3 regions of the Massilia sp. GCM10023247 genome follow, and region 3 is predicted to be linked to each of the others. Evidence: predicted binding sites of a transcription regulator. Region 3 holds the regulator's gene; each other region holds the start of a gene.

Region 1 (5,324 bases), on a different contig from region 3:
CGCCCGGCACCCCGGCGCCGCGCGGGCTGGTGTCGGGGGCGACCAGGATCACGCCTTCCTGGGCCGCCACGCGCTGGGCGCCGGCCTTGGTCATGAAGGTCTCTTCGGTGCAGGTCAGGCCGGCGAGGTAGAACAGGACGGGCAGCCTGCGGGCATCGGCGCCGGGCGGCAGGTACACGGAAAAGCGCATCGGCAGCCCGATCGCCTTTGATTCGTACTGGTAGAAGCGCTGGAGGCCGCCGAAGCAGGCGTGTTCGCTGAGCAGTTGTAGCATACCGTTCTCCGTCTTGGTCAATGGTCAACAGTGCAAGTATGCCATCCCGAACGCGGCCGCGTGAGGGCACGCCCGTTCAGACGATGCCGGCCGCTCCCAGCAGGGCGCCGAGGGCGAGCACCCACAGCAGGTGCAGCCGCGTGCGCCAGATGAGCACGCAACTGCCCAGTGCCAGCAGCCACAGCCGCCACGGCTGGGCGCCGGCCGCCCCGCTCGCGGTGGAGGTGGCGAGGATCCAGCTGGTGGCCAGCAACAGGGCGATCACGACCGGCGCCATGCCCAGCTTGAAGGCGCGCACGCCGAGCAGTTCGCGGTTGCGGTGGCCCCATTGTGCGACCTGGTAGGTGAAGATGCCCGATGGCAGCAGGATGCCGGTCATGGTGGTGGCCACGCCGAGCCAGGCGGCCAGCGTGCTGCCCGCGTTCATGCCGACCTTCCAGCCCATCAGCGCCACGAACAGCACGTTCGGCCCGGGCGCCGCCTGGGCCAGCGCGATCGCATCGTTGAACTGGGCCTGGGTCAGCCAGCCTTGCTGCTCGACCAGGAAGCGGTGCATTTCCGGCGTCATCGAGATGGCGCCGCCGAAGGACATCGCGGACAGCATCAGGTAGTGGCCGAACAGGTTGAGCCAGTCGTGCCAGCCGAGGGTGATCTGGAGGCCGGTCATGGGCGCATCCGGTGCCAGGTGAGCAGGCAGCCGAGGCCGCCGAGGCCGAGCAGCACGTAGACCAGCGGCAGGCGCACCAGCGCCACCAGCACGAAGGCGGCCAGCCCGATCGCAGAGGAAACGGGCAGCGGCAGCGGATGGCGCAGCAGGCTGCCGGCCAGCTTCAGGCCGGCGGCGGCGATCAGCCCCGCCGACACGGCGGCCATGCCGCGCAGGGCGCCGGCCACCTGCGGGTTGTCGACGAAGCGGGCGTGGAGCGTGGCGAGCAGCAGCACCACGAGCAGCGGGATGGCCAGCATGCCGGCCACGGCCGCCAGGGCGCCGGGCAGGCCGAAGTAGCGCGCGCCGATCATCATCGAGATGTTGACGACGTTCGGCCCCGGCATGATCTGCGCCACCGCCCAGTCCTCGATGAATTCTTCCTGGGTCAGCCAGCGCTTGCGGTCGACCAGTTCGCGCTGGACGACGGCCAGCACGCCGCCGAAACCCTGCAGGGCGAGCACCGTAAAGGCGAGGAACAGGTCGAACAGGGAAGCCGGATGCGGGTGGCCGGGCGCGGATGCCGGGGATGCTGCGGCGGACGTCGATTCGGGAGGAGGGGAGCTCATCCCGCAATTATCGCGCCCGCCCGGCCTGTCTTGCAATCAGCCGCCGCCGATCCCCCGCATGACGCGTCCGCTGCCGCCGCATTGGGGGCAGGATCTGCCGTCGGCGAGCTTGCCGCTGCCGGCGCAGGCTTCGCATACGTCTTCGCCGGCGCCGGGCGTGCCGGGAGCGGCTTCGTCGCCGGGGTTGAGGTCGGGTTCGGGAGTGGTTGCCATGGGTTCCTCGCAGGTGCGTTGGAGGCCGGATCGGCCCGGAAGGGACTACGCGGCCATTCTAGGCCGGGCGCCGGCGCGGCGGCGCACCGGTTGCCGTGCGGTCGTCTGTACAACTTTTGATGTTTTCGATAGGAACTTGACATTGACTTTGCGAGCGATTGATCGATACTCAATGGCAACCCAATGCTTCCACACAGAAAGGGAGGTCACGATGACGGTCAGTGCAGTTGCCGCAGTCGCGGTTCCCGGCACCCGTGCCGACGCCAGCGGAGAAGCCCGCCACGACCTGCGCCAGCGCGCAATCGTCGACGCCGGCCTCGCCGTACTGGTCAGCAGCAACATGATGTCTGCCTTCGAATACCTGCGGACCCGCGACATTGCCACCGATGTCATCGAGCGTGTGCTGCTCGAACCCGACCAGCGCAGGTCGACCGGTTAAAGTTTCCTCCAATCTACTCATTGCGATATAAATCTGGCATTTTTGTGGCGCTCGAACAAGTGCTGTTATACACAAAAATTGCTTTTTTTTAATAAAGCACGAGACCGCGCTCCCTCCGCACAACTGCATGCAAGTCCTTGATTTGCCGTAGTTTGGGCGCTGCCCGTGGAACGGGCAGTTTGTTGAAAGCCGCATCCTGACGGGTTTGCGGCATGTCAAGCCCCACCTTTTCCACAAAGTTATTCACAGACTTTGTGGATATCCGAAAAACTGCTTTGTTTCCGGCGACTTAGCCGACTAGCGTCGTGTGTTACCTGAGCTTGACTCAAGCATGGGGCATGGTTTGGCCGTCACGGCCGCCGCTCGGGATTGCAAAATCTGCTTGCTAGCCGGCACTGGACAAATGTACAGTTGCGCTGTCCTCCAACACGATCCACCCATGTCCGCTGCCGCCGCCGTTTCCGCCTCCACACCCGCCTCTGCATCTGCTCCCGCATCTGCTCACGCCTCTGCGCCTGTATCCGACGATCCGTTCGCCGGCCTCAATCCCGAGCAGCGCAGGGCGGTCGAACACGACCTGGACACGGCCGCGCCCCGTCCCTTGCTGGTGGTGGCCGGCGCCGGCTCGGGCAAGACGAATACCCTCGCGCACCGGGTCGCGCGGCTGATTCTGGCCGGAGCCGACCCGCAGCGCCTGTTGCTGCTGACCTTCTCGCGGCGTGCCGCCAACGAGATGACCCAGCGCGCCTCCAACGTGCTGCACCGCGTGCTGCACCGCGCGGGGAGCCAGACCCAGGTGATGTCCTCGCTGCCCTGGGCCGGCACCTTCCACAGCCTCGGCGCCCGCCTGTTGCGCGAGTATGCGGGGCGCATAGGCCTGGACGAATCCTTCACCATCCACGACCGCGGCGACTCCGAGGACCTGATGGGCATGGTGCGCCACGAGATCGGCGCAACAAACACCCAAAAGCGCTTTCCGCTGAAGGGCACCTGCCTGGCTATCTATTCGCGCGTGGTCAATTCGCGCGAGCCGCTCGACCAGGTGCTGCAGAGCACCTTCCCCTGGTGCGGCGAGTGGGAAGCCGAGCTCAAACGCCTGTTCGGCGCCTATGTCGACGCCAAGCAGGAGCAGAACGTGCTCGACTATGACGACCTGCTGCTGTTCTGGGCCGAGATGGCCGCCGATCCGGAGCTGGGGCCGGAAATCGGCGCGCGCTTCGATCACGTGCTGGTCGACGAATACCAGGACACGAATCGCCTGCAGGCGGCGATCATCACCGGCATGAAGCCCGATGGCCGGGGCGTGATGGTGGTCGGCGACGACGCCCAGTCGATCTATTCGTTCCGCGGCGCCACGGTGCGCAACATCCTCGATTTCCCCGGGCAGTTCTCGCAGCCGGCCGAGGTCGTCACGCTCGACCGGAATTACCGTTCGACCCAGCCCATCCTCGACGCCTCGAACGCCGTGATCGCAGCAAGCGTCGAGCGCCACGCCAAGACGCTCTGGACCGACAAGGCGGCCGGCGGCCTGCCGCAGCTGGTGCTGATCCCGGACGAGGCGGAGCAGGCGCGCTGGGTGTGCAGGCGCATCCTCGAACACCGCGAAGCCGGCATCAAACTGACCCAGCAGGCGGTGCTGTTTCGCGCCGCCAGCCACAGCGCCGCGCTCGAACTCGAGCTCATGCGACGGAATATCCCCTTCGTCAAGTTCGGCGGCCTGAAATTCCTGGAAGCGTCGCACATCAAGGATGTGCTGGCCGTGCTGCGTTTCGCCCAGAACCCGAACGGCCGCATGGCGGGCTTCCGGGTGGCCCAGCTGATCCCCGGCATCGGTCCGGCCACGGCGACGCGCCTGCTGGACGCGGTGGCCGAGGCGCCCGAGGCGCTGAGCGCGGTCGAGGCCTTCGAACCGCCTGCCCGCAGCCGCGCCGACTGGGACGCCTTCGTGGTCCTGTACCGGCGCTTGCGCACGCCCGGCCTGCGCTGGCCGGCCGACATCGAGCTGGTCAAGAACTGGTACCTGCCGCACCTCGAGCGCCTGCACGACGACGCCCAGGTGCGTGCGGCGGACGTGGAGCAGCTGGCGCAGCTGGCAGGCGGCCACGGCAGCCGCGAAACCTTCCTCGCCGAAATCACGCTCGACCCGCCCGAGGCCACCAGCGACCGCGCCGGCCCGCCGCTGCTCGACGAGGATTACCTGATCCTGTCGACCATCCATTCGTCCAAGGGACAAGAGTGGAAATCGGTGCACGTGCTGAACGTCGTCGACGGCTGCATCCCCTCGGACATGAGCACCGGCAGCGCCGAGGACATCGAGGAAGAGCGGCGCCTGCTCTACGTGGCCATGACGCGCGCAAAAGAGCACCTGCACCTGGTAGTGCCGAACCGTTTCTTCATCAAGCAGCAGGCCCAGATGGGCGACCGCCACGTCTACGCGGCGCGCACCCGGTTCGTCACGCCGGCCATGCTCAAGCAGTTCGAGGAATGCGTGTGGCTCGACGCGGAGACGGCGCAGTCGAAGAAGCCGATGCCCGAGAGCGTCAGGATGCTGGTGCGTGACCGGGCGCGCAGTGCGTGGAAATGAACTCGGTACAGTTTCGGCTGGGGACTTATCCCCCGTTGTAGGACTTTGTAGGAATTTGCTGATGCTGAGTTCGCATGCGCCAGATATGCGTGTGCAAGTCCTTGATTTATAAGGGCTTCGTTTTTGCCTTCAGAATGGGCATTTTGTTGAAACCCGCATCACTACTGCCCTTGCGGCTTGTCAAGTGGCGCTTGTCCACATAGTTATCCACATTTCTTGTGGATATCGAACGAAAACCAATAAAATCAATGGCTTAAGCTCTAGTGTTTGCGATTGATCAAGCTCGACAGCGCCGTCAGCGCCTCACCCGCCGTGAGCGAAATTGCAACGCCCGGATGTCCGTCCAGCTGGGCGTCGCGCGGGTTGATGCGGATGAGCGGCACCCCTTGCGCCTCGCTCATGCGGCGTACCGACGGGATCGCCAGCCCGGCGCCGAGTTCGATGACGACCAGCCGCTCGACCCCTGCGCGCCAGGCCCGCAGCCGCTCGAACTGCGCCTCGGCGCGCTCGGCGATCCAGGCGCTGTCGTTGAACATCAG
Region 2 (5,324 bases), on a different contig from region 3:
GTGGATTCCTGCCCTGGACCGCAACATCCGCGACGAGATGGAAGACCACGTGCCGCAGGTGCGCATCTACCGCAACTGGCACGCGCCGGGCTGGCGCGACGCCGACACGCCGCGCCTCTCGCTGCTGGCCGACGTGCTGGCCGGCTCGAAGAGCGCGCGCCTGGACAAGCGCCTCGTCTACGACAAGGGCCTGGCCACGAATGTCTCGGCCTACTTCGACGACCGGGAACTGGCCGGCGTGTTCAGCATCGTCGCCACCGTCAAGCCGGGCGTCGACCCGCTGCTGGTGGAGCGCGAGATCGATGCCGTCGTGGCGGAACTGCTCGACAAGGGGCCGACCGCCGCCGAGCTGGCGCGCGTGAAGACGCGCGGCCTGGCCGGCTTCTCGCGCAGCATCGAACGCCTGGGCGGCCGCGCCAACCTGCTGGCCGAGAGCACGACCTACGGCGGCGCGCCGGACACCTATCTCACGCGCCTCGAGCAAACGGTCAAGGCCGGCGCGCCGGAGGTGAAGGCCGCAGGTAACAAATGGCTGCGCGCGCACCATTACACGATGACGGTGCGCCCGTTCGCGAAACTGGCCGCCGTCCCATCGACGCTCGACCGCAAGCTGCTCCCTAGCCTCGGCGAAGCGCCGGATGTGACGTTCCCGGCGATGCAGCGCGCCCAGCTCAAGAACGGCCTGAAAGTCATCCTGCTCGAGCGCCACACGGCCCCGATCGTCAACGCGACGCTGGCAGTCGATGCCGGCGCCGCCTCCGACACCGTCGCCCGCGCCGGCGCGGCCTCGCTGGCACTCGACCTGCTCGACAAGGGCACGAAGACGCGCGACGCCTTCGCCCTGTCGGACGCGCTGGACAACCTGGGCGCGAGCCTGTCGACCGGCACCAGCGCCGACCAGTCGCTGGTGCGCCTGCAGGCAACGTCAGCCAACCTGGCGCCGTCACTGGCGATCATGGCCGAGGCGGCGCTGGCGCCGAGCTTCCCGCAAGACCAGTTCACGCTGCAAAAGGGCCGCCGCATGGCCCAGATCGGCCAGGAAAAGGCCCAGCCGAGTATCCTGGCGGCGCGGCTGGTCCCGGGCCTGCTGTACGGCCCGGAACACGCCTACGGCAAGCCGGCCAGCGGCACCAGCGCCAGCGTCGAAGGCATCACCCGCGACGACCTCGCCGCCTGGCATGCGGCCTGGTTCAAAGCGGGCAGCGCCACCCTGGTCGTGGCCGGCGACACCACGATGGAGAAGCTGCTGCCGGCACTCGAGGCCTCGTTCGGCCGCTGGGCCCCCGGCACCGCGCCGGCCAAGCAGACCGCGGGCGCAAATGGCGCCGCCGGCCGCAAGGTCTACCTGGTCGACAAGCCGGACGCGCCGCAATCGACCATCGTCGCCGCCCACCTGTCGCAGCCCTACGGCCAGCCCGAGGACCTCGCCATCGAGCCGGTGATGCACAACTTCGGCGGCATCGCGACCTCGCGCCTGAACCGCAACCTGCGGCTCGACAAACACTGGAGCTACGGCACCAGCGCGCGCCTGACCGAAGTGCGCGGCCAGCGCAGTTTCATGACGGTCGCGCCGGTCCAGACCGACAAGACGGTCGAGGCGATGCGCGAAGTGGCGAAGGAGATCAAGGGCGTGGCGGGCGAGCGTCCGCTGGTCGGAACCGAGTACGAGAGCATCATGCGCAACATGACATCGCGCCTGTCCGGCCGTTTCGAGACCCTCGGCGCGCTCGAAGGCGCGGCGCTCGCCAGCATCAACCTCGGGCTGCCGGAAAACTACTGGAACAGCTATTCGGCCAACCTGAAGGCGCTGACGCCGGCCCAGTTGGGCCAGGCCGCCGGCAAATTCGTCAAGCCGGACGAGGTGACCTGGATGGTGATCGGCGACTTGCGCAAGGTGGAGGCGGGCATCCGCGCGCTGGGCTGGGGAGAAGTGATTGTGCTGGACCAGGACGGCAAGCCGGTGCGCTAAACCTGTGTGGCGGCACCGGCGCCCACGGCGCCGGATGGACCGCCACGAACCGCCTTTGTCCCGCTATCCTGCGGGGTCCGTGCCCCGACCCCATCGTGGCTGGTTTATACTGTACGCCCATACAGTTTCGCCACCCCGATGAAACTTTCCGACAAGCTCGAAATCCTGGCGGACGCCGCCAAGTACGATGCCTCCTGCGCCAGCAGCGGCGCGCCGAAACGTGCCTCCGACGGCGCCGACGGCGGCATCGGCGCCACCACCGGGATGGGCATCTGCCACAGCTACACGCCGGACGGCCGCTGCGTGTCGCTGCTGAAAATCCTGCTCACCAATTTCTGCGTCTACGATTGCCAGTACTGCGTCAACCGCCGTACGTCGAACGTGCCGCGCGCCCGCTTTTCGGTGGAGGAAGTGGTCAAGCTGACCCACGATTTCTACCTGCGCAACTACATCGACGGCCTGTTCCTCAGTTCCGGCATCATCCAGTCGAGCGACTACACGATGGAGCAACTGGTCGCCGTGGCGCGCACCCTGCGCGAAGTGCACAATTTTCGCGGCTACATCCACCTGAAAACGATCCCCGACGCCGACCCGCTCCTGATCGCCGAGGCGGGCCGCTATGCCGACCGCCTGTCGGTCAACATCGAGCTGCCGACGCACGACAGCGTCACCCGCCTGGCGCCGGAAAAGAACGTGCACACCATCAAACTGGCGATGGGCTCGATCCGGCGCAAGCTCGACGAAAAGGCCGAGGAACCGAAGGCGCCAAGTTTCGCCCCGGCCGGGCAGAGCACGCAGATGATCGTCGGCGCCGACGCCAGCGACGATCACACCATTTTGAATACCGCCGAAACCCTGTACGGCAGCTATAAACTCAAGCGCGTGTACTACTCGGCCTTCAGCCCGATTCCCCAGAGCCCGGACAGCGTGCCGCTGGCGCCGCCGCCGCTGCTGCGCGAGCACCGCCTGTACCAGGCCGATTTCCTGCTGCGCGGGTATGGCTTTACGGCAGGAGAGTTGATGCCGCAGTCGGGCAACCTGGCGCTCGACGTCGACCCCAAGCTGGCCTGGGCGCTGGCCAACCGCGAGCATTTTCCGATGGACCTGAACCGCGCCGAAGCCGAGATGATCGCGCGCGTGCCCGGCATCGGCCTGCGCAATGCCAAGCGCATCGTCGACCTGCGCCGCCTGCGCCGCGTCCGCTGGGAAGATTTATCGCGCCTGCGCTGCAGCATGAAGAAGATCGCGCCCTTCGTCGTCACGGCCGACTACAAGCCGGCCCAGGGGCTGGCCAGTTCCGACCTGCTGCGGCGCCATCTCGGCGCGCCGCAGGAGCAGATGAATTTGTGGCCGGAGCTGAAGGCGGCATGAGCGCCGCTGCCGCCGCGACCGTCGCCGGCGGCCGGCCGCTGGTGGTTCGCAACTTTGCCGAGTGGCGCGAGGCCGCGCGCGACCTGCTGCTGCACGAGGTGGCGCCGGAGCGGGTCACCTGGAGCGAGCCGGGGGCGCGTGCCGACGACCTGTTCTCGGGTGCGCCGGACGCGGCGCCTTCTGCCGATAATGCTCCTGCCGGGCTCACGCCCATAACACAAGCTGCGCCGCATAGACTATCCGTCCCCCGTGCGCTGATGGAGATGCTGCAGTCGGCCGCCTGCTGCCGGGTGCCCGACCGCTGGGCTTTCCTGTACCGCGTCATCTGGCGCTGGCAGCATGGCGAGCACGACGTGCAATCGCCGGCCGACGCCGACGGCGCGAAACTGCATGCGATGGTCAAGGCGGTGCGCCGCGAGGAGCACGACATGCATGCCTATATTCGATTCCGCGAGCGTCCCGAATCCGCCGGTCCGCCGCGTTTCGCCGCCTGGTTCGAGCCGCGCCACGACGTGCTGCCCCAGGTCGCCGAACATTTTAAGGACCGCATGGGCGGCGTCACCTGGATGATCGGCACGCCCGAGGCCAGCGTCCTGTGGGACGGCGCGACCTTGCACCACGCCGGTCCCTTGATGTCGAGCGCGGCCGACCTGATTGATACCGGCGAGGCGCTCTGGCTCACCTATTACCGCAGCATCTTCAATCCGGCACGCGTGAATGCCCAGCTGATGCAAAGCCACATCCCGTCGCGCTTCTGGAAAAACCTGCCGGAAGGCGCGATCGTCCCCGCCATGGTCAGCAATGCGGAACTGGGCGCGCGCAGCACCGGCCAGGCCCAGGCCGTCGGCAAGAAGAGCGGCAGCACGATCCCGATCGCCCCGGCCGACGCCCAGCCCGAGCGCCAGCAACCCTCGAAGCTCGACGAATGCCGGCGCTGCGAGCTGTGGCAGTTCGCGACCCAGGCCGTCCCCGGCGCCGGGCCGAAGAAGGCGCCGATCATGCTGGTCGGCGAGCAGCCGGGCGACCAGGAAGACCTGGCCGGCGAAGCCTTTATCGGGCCGGCCGGCAAGCTGCTCGACCGGGTGTTCGAGGCGGCCGACCTCGAACGGCGCGCGATCTACCTCACCAACGCCGTCAAGCATTTTAAATGGGAGCCGCGCGGCAAGCGGCGCCTGCACAAGACGCCGGCCCAGCGCGAAGTCGAGGCCTGCCGTTACTGGCTGGAGAAGGAGCTGGCGACGGTCAAGCCGACCGTGATCGTGGCGCTCGGCGCGACCGCCCTGAAATCCGTGCTCGGCACCGGCAGCGCCAAGCTCGGCGACGCGCTCGGCAAGGCGATCCGCCACGAGGGGCGCTGGGTCGTCACCGTCTACCACCCGTCCTACATCCTGCGCGTGCCCGACGAGGAGGCCAAGCGCCAGGCTTTCCACGTGATGGTGGAGGGGCTGAAGCTGGCGAAGAGTTTGTTGGAGCGCCCGCCCGAAGAACCGCCGGCTTGAGGATTACCGGCCCGGCGCCACCGCCACGTCGAAACGCACCATGTCTCCCGCACTCACCTGGCGCGCCGCCGCCGGCGGCGTCATGGTGGCGATCGAAAAGCCCGGTTGCACCTGCACGATCGACACCGTCCCCAGCGGCGACTCGACCGTCCCGAGCGGCACCAGCGGATCGTTCCCGTACACCTGCTGGCGCGGGTCGAGCTTATACATCACCAACTGGTCGCCCGGCGTCACCGCCGAGGTGCTGCCGGCGTCGATGAAGATGCGCTCGCCTTGCACCTGAACCACCTTGGCCATGAAGGGCAGCGGGGCGAGGTCCGCCATGATGCCGGTAACGCCCTCGTCGAGCGCGCGCAGGATGGCGCCGCCGAAGGGCGTGGCCGCGAAGCTGGCGCTGCCGAAGGGCTTGTCGCGCCCGACGCGCTGGGTGCCCACCTGTTCCACGGCGGCAGTGCGGCGCGCCAGCAGGGCGCCGGTCAGGCCGT
Region 3 (5,324 bases):
CAGCGGGCCGGTCGGCAGGCGAACTTGCGCCTTTTCGACTGCGAAACCTTGCTTGGTCAGGGCTTCGGCGATGTCGAAGTTGGTGACCGAACCGAACAGGCGACCGTCAACGCCGGCCTTCTGGGCGATGGTGATGGTCATGCCGCCCAGCTTGTCGCCTTGGGCTTGCGAAGCGGCCAGCTTTTCGGCGGCTGCCTTTTCCAGCTCGGCGCGCTTGACTTCGAACTCGGCCACAGCGGCCTGGGTGGCGCGGCGGGCCATCTTTTGCGGGATCAGGAAGTTACGTGCGTAACCGTCCTTGACCTTGACCACGTCGCCCAGGTTGCCGACGTTAACAACTTTTTCCAAAAGGATAACTTGCATATTTTTCTCCAGAAAATTCGGACTGTACGGCGCTGATTAGGCGTTGTGCAGGTCGGTGTACGGCAGCAGCGCGAGGTAGCGTGCGCGCTTGATCGCGGTGTCGACCTGGCGCTGGTAGTGCGCCTTGGTACCGGTCAGGCGTGCCGGCATGATCTTGCCGTTTTCCTGGACGAAGTCCTTCAGGGTGTCGACGTCTTTGTAGTCAACCTGTTCCACGTTTGCAGCGGTGAAGCGGCAGAACTTCTTGCGCTTGAACAGCGGGTTCTGCTGTTTGCGCTTCAGTTTTTCTTTGGCTTTGTTTTTGTCGAACTTTTTACCGAATGCCATTTGAGGCTCCTGTATCTAAAAGGTGGGCCGCTAACTCTTCTTTAAGCGGCGGCACTGAAATCAATGATGTGAAACACCAGGGCTTTGCTGTTGCGGTTCTTCCTGGCCAAGAATCCCGTGAACTGGTGCGCCGCGCCGAGTTCGGCACTGGCGAAGCGGCCCGAAATTTCTCCCGCGGCGAACGCGGCAATTTCGAACTCGACCAGTCTCGCTATTCCTGCCTCGACCTGCTGCGAACTGTGCAGCAAGATTGCCGAGACGACCGGCACGCCGGCGGGGGTGTAGCGCAGTACGTCGCGTTCAGCAATCGTTGCGACGACTTGTAACTGGTTCACTTCCTGTTCACGATTCCTGGCAGAAGAATTTAGGCAGCAGCTGGGGCCGGGGCTGCAGCAGCAGCCGGGGCTTCTGCGCGGTGGCTCTTGGCTGCGTCTTCACGCTGGACCGACTTCATCATTGGCGACGGAGCGGTTTCAGCCTTCTTCATCTTCACGGTCAGGTGACGCAGCACGGCATCATTGAACTTGAATGCGGTTTCCAGCTCGACCAGGGTCTCGTTGTCGCACTCGATGTTCATGCAGATGTAGTGTGCCTTCGGCAGCTTCTGGATCTGGTAAGCCATCTGGCGACGGCCCCAGTCTTCCACGCGATGGATGTTACCGCCGCGCGCGGTGACGCTGGCCTTGTAACGCTCGATCATCGCCGGGACTTGCTCGCTTTGGTCCGGGTGGACGATAAAAACGATTTCATAATGACGCATGCAACACTCCTTAAGGACGTTTAAACAAATGCCCACCTCGGCGTCAAGACGAGTGTGGGAAGGGAAAGCCGGCAATTATAACGTGATCCGACCGCCAGCACAATCGCCTAGGGGCGTCGCCCCGCCGCCACAGCTTCCCGCAGGGAAATCGTACAATTTCGGCGATTTCCCTTGCTTTTGCCGAAATACTGTACAAAAATACAGTCTGAATCATTAACCCGTGGCAGATCCATGCTCAAGCTCACTGCAAGGCAACAACAGATCCTTGACCTGATCAAGGAAGCGATCGACAACACCGGCTTCCCGCCCACGCGCGCCGAGATCGCCAAGGAATTGGGCTTCAAGTCGGCCAATGCCGCCGAGGAACACCTGCAGGCGCTGGCCCGCAAAGGCGCCATCGAAATCGTCTCCGGCACCTCGCGCGGCATCCGCCTGATCGGCGCTTCGCTGCCGGCACCGGTGCCGCACGTGCCCGCGGCCCTGCTGATGTCGCTGCCCCTGGTCGGCCGGGTCGCTGCCGGTTCGCCGATCCTGGCCCAGGAACATGTCGAAGCGACCTACAACGTCGATCCGGCCATGTTCGGCGCCCGCCCCGACTTCCTGCTGAAGGTGCGCGGCTGGTCGATGCGCGACGCCGGCATCATGGACGGCGACTTCCTCGCCGTGAAGAAGATCGACAGCGCCAAGAACGGCCAGATCGTCGTCGCCCGCATTGGCGAAGACGTCACCGTCAAGCGCTATCGCAAGACCGGCGAACTGATCGAACTGCTGCCGGAAAATCCGGACTTCAAGGTCATTCGCGTGGAACCGGGCGACGAGTTCGCGCTCGAGGGCCTGGCGGTCGGATTGATGCGCAGCTGGCACTAAGCTGGCACTAAGCTGGCACTGCGCCGGCATGACGCTGGCTTGGACCGGCAAGGACAAAGGCGGCGTTCGCGGGCGTTTTGCCAGCTCGGCCGCGTGGCCTGCGTTACCTCCCCACCGGCGCGTAATTATTCTTGCGCGCCTCGATGTCTCTCGCCCTCTCCTGCGATGGCTTGACGCCGACGATGGCGTTATGCTCGGCGACATATGCTTCGGTCGCACTACGCCACGCAGCGACGTCGGCCAGCACCAGTTTTGAAGTGACACGCGCTTCTTCCGACAGGTTCTCGCCGATGACCGCGAGCCGCTTGTTGGCACGCTCTGTTTCGGCGGCGTTCAGCAGCTTGACGATATCGGCCGGGATCCGCTGCACCAAGGGCATGGACGCGTTCAGGTTGGTCACATAGCCGTTGTAACATGCCTGCCAGGTTGCGATACTGGCCGATACGCGCTCGATGTCGACGGTTTGTTTCGACATCGCGGGAATGCGCGGGGCCGGGCAGTTGAATTGCCCCTCCTTCAAGTCCTCCCCCTCGTAACCCTCGACCCAGTGGGCGATGTCCGCCTGACGGGCCTTGCGCTGCCCCATGATATCGAGCGATGCACTCGCGACCGCATTGCCCTTCGCTGCCGCCTTGCGGAACCAGGCCTCGGCCTTGGCCTCGTCGACCGCTCCTGCCTCACCATACCAATACATCTGGCCCAGGCGCTGCTGCGCCTCGACATTGCCCGCGTTGGCAAGCTTCGTATAGGCCTGTAGCGCTTCAGGATAGGATTTCTTCGCAAACAACGCGTTCGCGTCGAGCAAAGGATCGGCGTAAGCCGCGGAACAGAACAGCAGGCTGGTTGCGAAGAGGAGGCGCTTCATGGAGGTCGAGGTGAGGGAAAGGAACATGGTACCGCGAATGCTCCCTCCACCTCAACTTTCCTGTCTTCGATTTAGCGTCCGGTTGCCGGCGGCGGGCTCACCGGTTGCGGAGTCATCGACGGATACTTGGTCTGGCGTTCGATTTCGTTTTCCTGCATGCGCCGCGTCCGCATGTCATATTCCTGCCTGCGCGCCGTGTTCTCTGCAAGGACCACACGTTCCGTCTCACTGTGCCAGCGCCCGTGCTGGGCCGTGATCTGCTGCGCCTCCTGCTCGGCCTGTGCAATCGTCTTTCCGTAGACGCCAGTCAGGTGGGCGACCGCCTGCTCGGCTTCGCGCGGGGTCAGCAGTTTGGCGACATCGGCCGGGATGCGCTTACCCGGCGGCATGGCGTCGTTGATGTTGGCGACAAAACCGTTATAGCATTGCTGCCACGCCAGATACGCGTCCGAGGTTTTCTTGATCTCCTGGTTCGTCTTCGACATGGCCGGGATCTGGGGCGCTGTGCAATTGAAACGGCCCGCCGTCAGGTCGTCGCCCTTGTAACCGCTCGTCCAGTAGGCGATGTCGGCGGCGCGCACTTCGCGCTGCTTGAGAATCGCGAGCGACTCGACGGCGCCGCCATGCCCGCGGGCCGCCGCCTTCTGCATCCAGGCCGTGGCCGACTTCATGTCTACGGCAGTACCGTCACCGTACCAGTACATCTCGCCCAGCCGGAACTGCGCTTCTACATTGCCTGCTTGGGCAAGTTTGGCATAGAGCGGGAGTGCCTTGTCGTAAGCTTTTGCTGCGAGGAATTTATCAGCATCCTCCAAGTCACCTGCCACTGCCAGTCCGGATAAACCAAAAACCATCGCGCAAAGCAGCCGTTTCATATTTCCTCCGTATTGAAGTGCTAACAATACTAGACTAGGAGGTTATGCTTGGCAACAGATTATTGGTTACCCGAATTGGGTGGAGAGCGCCCTGGCGAAGTCTTCCAGCAAATCGTCCGTGTCTTCGATACCGACCGATACCCGGATCAGCGACTCGGCGATGCCCATGCTGGCACGGCGCTCGGCCCCCATCTCGAAGAAGATCGTGTGCGCGACCGGGATGACCAGGGTGCGGGTATCGCCCAGGTTGCTGGCCGGGATGGCGAGCTTGAGGCGGTTCAGGTAATCGAAGCAGTCGATCCCGTCTTTCAGTTCGAAGCTCAGGAGCGAACCGCCGGCGCGGAACAGTTCCGACACGATGCCGTGCTGCGGGTGCGATGCCAGCCCGGGATAGTGGACGGCGGCGACCCGCTCATCAAGCTCGAGCATCTGCGCCAGCGCCAGCGCAGTGGCGCAGGTGCGCTCCATGCGCAGGGCCAGCGTTTCCGCGCCCACCGCAATGTGGTGCGCCGCTTCCGGGCCGAGGGCGGCGCCGAAGTCGCGCAGCGCTTTCGCGCGCAGTTGCGCCATGCCCTGGGCTTGGGCCGGCTGCTTGCGGAAGTTGGCGGCGATGTTCGGATAGGCGCTCCAGTCGAACAGCCCGGTATCGGTCAGGGCGCCGCCCAGCGCGATGCCGTGCCCGCCGATCGATTTGGTCAGCGAATTGACCACCAGGCCGGCGCCGACCGCCTTCGGGCGGAACAGGTACGGGGTCGTCATCGTGTTGTCGACCACGTACAGGATGCCGCGTTCGCGGCACAGCGCGCCGATGCGGGCCAGGTCCGCCACTTGCGTGCGCGGATTGGCGACGGTCTCGACGAACACCAGGCGGGTCTCCGGACGCAAGGCCGCTTCCACGTTCGCGACGTCGGTGGCGTCGACGAAATCGACGCCGACACCCTGCCCGGCGACCGTCTGCCACAGGCTGTTGGTATTGCCGAACAGGAAGCTCGAGGAGACCATATGGTCGCCCGCGCGCAGCAGCGCCTGGAACAGCGCGCCGATGGCCGCCATGCCGGTGCCGAAGCACAGGCTGGCAACGCCGTCTTCCATCTTCGTGATCTTGTCTTCCAGCGCCGCCACGGTCGGATTGCCCTGGCGGCCATAGCGGAAGCCCGGTTCCTTACCCTGGAACACGGAGGCGAGCTGGCGCGCGTCGCCGTAGCCAAAGGCGACCGAGGTGTGGATCGGCTTGTGCAGCGAGCCCTGCTCGATCGCCTTGCGGCGG

What was found. The regulator LexA, encoded in region 3, represses DNA repair genes until DNA is damaged. The targets are predictions, from matches to a motif close to ACTGTATNNNNATACAGT.
Region 1: the regulator LexA is predicted to act here: its motif matches at 2,596-2,613, upstream of ACFPAH_RS02850 (ATP-dependent helicase).
Region 2: the regulator LexA is predicted to act here: its motif matches at 2,078-2,095, upstream of ACFPAH_RS18050 (putative DNA modification/repair radical SAM protein).

Annotation. Positions count from the first base shown of each region.
Region 1 covers NZ_JBHSIB010000006.1:23,944-29,267, forward strand. Annotated here, with positions in the region: gene fghA (S-formylglutathione hydrolase) at 1-274, opposite strand, end outside; gene ACFPAH_RS02830 (chromate transporter) at 351-941, opposite strand; gene ACFPAH_RS02835 (chromate transporter) at 938-1,549, opposite strand; gene ACFPAH_RS02840 (hypothetical protein) at 1,586-1,762, opposite strand; gene ACFPAH_RS02845 (hypothetical protein) at 1,974-2,201, shown strand; gene ACFPAH_RS02850 (ATP-dependent helicase) at 2,641-4,785, shown strand; gene ACFPAH_RS02855 (SIR2 family NAD-dependent protein deacylase) at 5,046-5,324, opposite strand, start outside.
Region 2 covers NZ_JBHSIB010000022.1:267,861-273,184, reverse strand. Annotated here, with positions in the region: gene ACFPAH_RS18055 (M16 family metallopeptidase) at 1-1,969, shown strand, start outside; gene ACFPAH_RS18050 (putative DNA modification/repair radical SAM protein) at 2,108-3,340, shown strand; gene ACFPAH_RS18045 (UdgX family uracil-DNA binding protein) at 3,337-4,839, shown strand; gene ACFPAH_RS18040 (flagella assembly protein FlgT middle domain-containing protein) at 4,843-5,324, opposite strand, start outside.
Region 3 covers NZ_JBHSIB010000007.1:30,256-35,579, forward strand. Annotated here, with positions in the region: gene rplI (50S ribosomal protein L9) at 1-363, opposite strand, end outside; gene rpsR (30S ribosomal protein S18) at 400-690, opposite strand; gene priB (primosomal replication protein N) at 732-1,025, opposite strand; gene rpsF (30S ribosomal protein S6) at 1,055-1,450, opposite strand; gene lexA (transcriptional repressor LexA) at 1,682-2,317, shown strand; gene ACFPAH_RS03895 (tetratricopeptide repeat protein) at 2,421-3,209, opposite strand; gene ACFPAH_RS03900 (tetratricopeptide repeat protein) at 3,254-4,057, opposite strand; gene ACFPAH_RS03905 (cystathionine gamma-synthase family protein) at 4,124-5,324, opposite strand, start outside.